Linked DNA regions of Hydrogenovibrio crunogenus. The protein of the gene in region 1 interacts with the protein of each later gene in a pairwise test. Links are inferred from orthologs where the notes say so. Each region holds a gene or a part of one and is shown on either strand. Other genes may lie near its edges.

Region 1 (3,260 bases):
TTCATTTAACCCACCCGCCAAAATAACAGGCAGCGTCACATTCAGCCGTCTTTCAGGTGCCACCCAGTTCCAATTGAAGGCCGCTCCTGTTCCGCCAGGAACACCTTTAACATAAGTATCAAGTAGCAACCCTTGGCTCGAAGCATATTGAACAGCCAATTGTTCCAAATCCGTTTCCGCCTGCATCCGAACCGCTTTTATATAAGGTCTCGAAAATTGATCGCAAAATGCAGGGGACTCATCTCCATGAAACTGCAACAAGTCTATCTTCAAATCTTTGATAACTTTTTCAACCAAAGAGACATCCGGATTCACAAACAGCGCAGTCGTAGTAACAAAAGCCGGCAGTTTTTCAAAAACCGCCCAGGCCTGGTCAATTGTCACGACTCTAGGACTTTTGTCATAAAAGACGAACCCCAGTGCGTCAGCCCCTGCCTGAACGGCAGTTGTCGCATCCGTTATGTTCGTAATGCCGCAAATTTTAACACGCGTTCTATTTTGCATCATCTAACTCTTTTTAGGCTTGCCAAAGCAGCTCATCCAAAACAACCTGAGGGAGCTGGAACGATTCCGGATACAAAGCATTCACAAAATACAAACCCTCCGCTGGCGCTGTCATACCGGCCTGAGTTCGATCTTGTTTTTTTAACAATTCCAACACCCACTCGACCGGTTTCTCCAACCGCCCTACTTCCATCAAGGTACCGACAATGTTTCGAACCATATGATGTAAAAAAGCATTGGCTTGAATATCAACAAAGACAAAATTGCCTTGACGTGAAACCTGCAAAGACTGCACATTACGATTGGCGTGAGAGGCTTGGCAACCTGAGGCACGGAAAGATGAAAAATCATTTTCACCTAATAACCCCTGAGCGGCAATGTGCATTTTTTCCACATCTAAGGGACGATTCTCCCAGGTCACACGATTGGCTAAAATGGCAGAATGAACAGGACGGTTAAAGATGACATACCGGTATTGTCGAGCAATAGCAGAAAAACGTGCATGAAAGTCTTCAGGCATCATTTTCACCCAGGTTACCCGAATATCACTGGGTAACCGGGTATTAACGCCTTGAATCCAAGCTTTATCCGGCCGATTAACAGCCGTTTCAAAATGCGCAACCTGACCGATTGCATGCACCCCCGTATCTGTTCGACCTGCACAATTCAAACCAATCGGTTCATCGGCGATATAAGATAATGCCTTTTCAAGTTGCTGCTGAACAGAATCACAATGTTTCTGATGCTGCCAACCACAATAGGCGGTGCCTTGGTATTCAATACCAATCGCCAATAAAGCCATGTCTATTAGATATGATCTTTGATCAACAGCTCAGCAATTTGAACTGTATTTGTAGCGGCACCCTTACGGACATTATCCGCCACAACCCATAGATTCAAACCTTTCTCAAAAGAAATGTCTTCACGCACACGTCCAACATAAACTGGGTTCGTATCCGCAGCATCAGTAACAGCTGTCGGGTATCCGCCATCAACATGCTCATCAATAAGAACGATTCCGTCAGATTTTTTGAACAGCTCTTTCGCTTGCTCTGCTGTGATTTTTTCTTTTGTTTCTAAATGGATGGCTTCGCTGTGACCGAAAAATACCGGGACACGCACAGCCGTTGGGTTAACAAGAATCGATTCATCTTCCATGATCTTTTTCGTTTCCCAAACCATTTTCATTTCTTCTTTTGTGTAACCATTATCTTGGAACACATCGATTTGAGGAATACAGTTAAAGGCAATCTGCTTAGGATAAACTTTTGCCTCAACCGGCTTCATATTCAACAAATTAGCTGTTTGTGTTGCCAATTCATCAATCGCTTCTTTACCGGAGCCAGAAACTGCTTGATACGTTGATACATTGATACGCTCAATCCCGACAGCATCATAAATAGGTTTTAACGCAACCATCATCTGAATGGTTGAACAGTTAGGGTTGGCAATAATGCCTCGATTTTTATACCCAGCAACCGCATCAGGGTTGACTTCTGGGACCACTAAGGGAATGTCTTCGTCGTAACGAAATTCCGAGGTATTATCGACAACAATACATCCTGCCGCCGCAGCTTTTGGCGCATATTCTCTAGAAACACTGGCACCTGGTGAGAACAATCCGATTTGGGCTTTTGAAAAATCAAACGTTGCCAAGTCCTGAATCTCAACCCAACCGCCATTAAATTCCAGCTTTTTACCTGCAGAACGACTACTGGCCAGCGGATATAAATTACGAACTGGGAAATTACGCTCTTCAAGTACTTTTAAAATTGTTTCACCTACGGCACCCGTTGCACCTACAACGGCAATATCATACTGCTTTGTCATATTTTTCCCTTTACTTGCTTTTTACTGCTTCGGCTTCAGAGGGTTGTAGATCATCCATTATGGAAGCTTGATTTTTAATCATTTCAACAACCGATCTTGCCTGATTCTCTAATTTTTGTTTTTCATTTTCCGGAAAGCTGACAATCAACCCGCCTTCTGTCAGCTCACGGCTTTCACCAATGAACTTACCACCGGACTCAATCATCATCTCTCCACAAACCACTTCGCCCAAGAGCTTGCCTGTGGCAAGGATATCAATACTTTCACACGCCACCTTGCCTTCCAAAGTACCGCTGACAACAATGGTCTTTGCTTTAATCAGTCCAGTAACGATTCCTTCATCACCGATAGAAACATCGTAGTCCGTTTCAACGACACCATCAATATGGCCATCGATATGCAGAGCACCATCTAGGTCTTTAATTTCACCATTTATTTTACATCCCGCAGCAATAATTGTTTTTCCACCTGCTGGACGCGATTTTGAACCACCTGACTTAAAGATCCCCATGGCACACCTTTTACCTTTTTAAATATTTCATCATAATGTTTTAAATCCCAGTTAATAAATGGCACTGGATTCAGTTTACGCTGCACAAAACTCACCTCATAATGCAAGTGAGGTCCTGAAGACAATCCGGAAGAACCAATTTCACCAATAAGCTCTCCTTTTTTAACCACCTGACCGGTTTTCACATGCAATTTACTCATGTGTCCGTATAGTGTCTTAAACCCATTATCGTGGGAAATGATAATCAAACGCCCATAACCACTTCTTTTATGGTAGCCTGCGTATTCAATCGTGCCGCTAGCCGTGGCAATAACACCATCACCACGCTTACCACGATAATCAATTCCCCGATGAAATTCCTTCGTCCCCTTAACTGGGTGAATCCGCCAGCCAAAACTACTGCTCACACCTTGAT
Region 2 (3,057 bases), 690 kb from region 1 along the record:
AATGCTGTCTTTGTCCCGAAGAAAAGTTCTTAATACTCCGTTGATGAGACCTCTTGCCCAAGGCTTTTTCAGTGACTTGGTAAGATTAACAGTTTCAGAAACCGCTGCATGCTCCGGGGTATCCATATACAGAATTTGATAGAGTCCTAACAAGATAAGCTGATTAACATCTTCATCCTTGGCCTTTAACGGTTTTTTTAATAAATGGCTTCGAATGGCTTCCAACCGGTCTTGCCAACGTAGCGTACCCAACACCAAGTTTTGAGTAAAAGCGCGTTCTCGTCGATCGCTGAATTGCGCTAAGCCTTCAGCTAACGATTGGCTTAAAGAACGGCCATGTTCAATGACGGTTAAGCAAATTTTTAAAGCGATATAACGACTGTTAACGGCCATGGTTTATCCTAATGTTTGGCCAATCAGCTGACGCGCTTGCGCAAAGTCATAAGCGGGCATGGCTTTTTTACCTGAAGGTTGCACTTGTTTAATCAATAATGACCCTTTGCCAGTGGCGACTTCCATCCCTGCTTTGCTGACAGAAACGACCAGACCTGGTGATTTTTGGGTTGAAGCATCGCCGATTTCAGCTTGCCAGATACGCAAAGGTTGGCCTTGGTATTGCGTAAACGCAACCGGCCAAGGATTAAAGGCTTGTACTTGACGAGCTAAAGTCTGTGCGGAGGCCTGCCAATCAATCTCGGCCTCCGCTTTATTGAGCTTTTCAGCATAGGTGACTTGGCTTTCATCTTGTTGGACAGGAGACAGGTTGCCGGCTTGTAGGTCATTCAATGTTGTCATCAGTGCGTCACATCCTAGCGCACTTAAACGATCATGTAAGGTTTGTGCGGTATCTTCGGGCATGATGGGGGTTTTTAAGATGGTGAGCATATCTCCAGTATCCAGTCCCACATCCATTTGCATAATGGTCACACCCGTTTCAGCGTCCCCCATTTGAATTGCACGCTGAATGGGGGCCGCACCCCGCCATCGAGGTAAAATCGAGGCGTGAATGTTTAAACAGCCATATTTAGGCATGTCTAAAACGGCTTTGGGAAGTATTAGGCCATACGCCACCACAATCATCACATCGGCCTGAAGCGCTTCTAATTCCGCTTGCGCTTCAGGCGTTTTGAGTGACATAGGTTGGTAAACAGGAATGCCGTGCTCTAACGCGGTCTGTTTCACGGGGCTGGCAGTGAGTTTCCGACCTCGTCCTGCCGGTCGGTCGGGTTGGGTGTAAACCGCCACCACTTCATGCTCGGAGTCAATCAAGGTTTTAAGGGGGGGCACCGAAAAGTCCGGCGTGCCGGCGAAAATGATTCTAAGGGGCTGTGTCATGAGTTTGCTTGTACTGCCATTTCTTTTTTAAATTTTTGAATCGCCCGGGTTCGCTTTAATCCAGAAAGATGATCAATAAACAATTTGCCGTTTAAATGATCAATTTCATGTTGAATGCATACCGCTAACAGTTCGTTGGCTTCGAATTCGATCGTTTTGCCATCTCGATCCATGCCACGAACCAGTATGTCTGAGGGTCGGTCGACTTTTGCATAAATCCCCGGGATAGAAAGACAGCCTTCCTCCCAAGTGATTTTGCCTGCGGTTTTGACGATTTCCGGGTTCAATAAAGCAATGGGTTCGTCTTTGGTTTCAGAGATGTCAACCACAATCAAGCGTTGCTGTACGGCTACTTGAGGCGCGGCTAAGCCGATTCCCGGTGCATCATACATGGTGTAAAACATCTCATCTATGAGCTTGTCCAGTTCGTCTGTCATTTCAGGAACGGGCTTGCAAACCTCTCTTAATCCTTCATCAGGGTAGAGAACAATATCGAGTTTATCCATAATACAAGGTATACTTTTTTAACGTTTTGAATGAATGACCCTAAATTATAGCGGATTGAGTCACCTATGTCTGATTTAGACAACTTGCATGACTGGCTTTTATTACACTTTGCGCGCGTCAATGCAAAGCAATTGCCTCAAATTACATCTTATTTCGGCAGTATCTCACAAGCGATGGCTGCCTCGCAAGCGAGTTGGCAATCGAGTCAATTATTAACGCCTAAACAGCTTGAGCGTTTGTTCGACCCTGGCAATGACGTTCTTATCTCTGAGGCTGTTACTTGGTCACATCAGCCGGAACAAACCATTTTGACGTTAGAAGATGCGAGCTACCCTGAGTTACTGAAACGTATTTCAGACCCACCGATTTTGCTTTATGTCAGAGGGGATGTCAGTTTGCTCTCCGAACCTCAATTGGCGATTGTCGGCAGTCGGAATGCTTCTAAACAGGGACGCTTAACGGCCATGGACTTTGCACAGTATCTGGCCAGTGTCGGGTTAACAATCACCAGTGGGTTGGCGTCGGGTATTGATAAAGCGGCTCATGACGGTGCTTTGCAAGCAGAGGCTTCAAACTCGGACGGGATGCAAGGCACAACGGTCGCGGTGGTTGCAACCGGGCTCGATCGGGTTTACCCAGCAGCAAACCGAGAACTTGCACGTCAAATTGCCCAAAATGGCGCACTTGTATCAGAATACCCTCTGGGCACCAAACCCATGGCCCATTTTTTTCCACAACGTAACCGTATTATTTCCGGACTCAGCGTCGGCACTTTGGTCGTCGAAGCGGCATTGAAAAGTGGGTCGCTGATTACCGCTAGAACCGCTGTTGAACAAGATCGGGAAGTGTTCGCCGTGCCGGGTTCTATTAATAATCCCCAGGCAAAAGGATGTCACCAGTTGATTCGACAAGGAGCAAAATTGGTGGAATCAGGACAAGACATTTTGGAAGAACTATCCGCCATTTTACAATTATCCTTAAATGCTCCCTCTAATGCGCAAGAGGCACCGTATAACGAAAAAAATAAAGAGGAAGAACCGGGGAATCTTTTGCGTTATATTGAATTTGATCCTATCGGCTTGGATGAGTTGGCTGTACTCAGTAAGCTTCCTGTATCGGATATTCAGAGTCAATTGCTGATGTTGGAATTGGATGGTCGAATAGAGGCCTTATCGGCCGGAAGATGGCGTCGTTTGACTTAAATCTTTAACTGGG

What was found.
Region 2: the proteins of GHNINEIG_RS04280 (region 1) and def interact in binary tests that used the Escherichia coli proteins (3 or more experiments, as listed by UniProt). The link is inferred for Hydrogenovibrio crunogenus from one-to-one orthologs.

Annotation. Positions count from the first base shown.
Region 1 is NZ_CP032096.1:904,550-907,809, reverse strand. The notes cover bases 324-3,254. They hold GHNINEIG_RS04280 (aspartate-semialdehyde dehydrogenase), read right to left. Parts: upstream 2,335-3,254; coding sequence 1,312-2,334; downstream 324-1,311. Other genes in these bases: GHNINEIG_RS04270 (M23 family metallopeptidase), read right to left, coding at 2,767-3,254; GHNINEIG_RS04275 (bactofilin family protein), read right to left, coding at 2,345-2,845; truA (tRNA pseudouridine(38-40) synthase TruA), read right to left, coding at 518-1,306; GHNINEIG_RS04290 (phosphoribosylanthranilate isomerase), read right to left, coding at 324-507. Outside these bases: more of GHNINEIG_RS04290, read right to left, coding at 1-323; more of GHNINEIG_RS04270, read right to left, coding at 3,255-3,260.
Region 2 is NZ_CP032096.1:209,840-212,896, forward strand. Bases 87-2,814 are described here. They hold def (peptide deformylase), read right to left. Parts: upstream 1,842-2,814; coding sequence 1,332-1,841; downstream 87-1,331. Other genes in these bases: rsmB (16S rRNA (cytosine(967)-C(5))-methyltransferase RsmB), read right to left, coding at 87-393; fmt (methionyl-tRNA formyltransferase), read right to left, coding at 397-1,335; dprA (DNA-processing protein DprA), read left to right, coding at 1,908-2,814. Outside these bases: more of rsmB, read right to left, coding at 1-86; more of dprA, read left to right, coding at 2,815-3,044; GHNINEIG_RS00925 (response regulator), read right to left, coding at 3,041-3,057. UniProt on the Escherichia coli protein: Removes the formyl group from the N-terminal Met of newly synthesized proteins. Requires at least a dipeptide for an efficient rate of reaction. N-terminal L-methionine is a prerequisite for activity but the enzyme has broad specificity at other positions.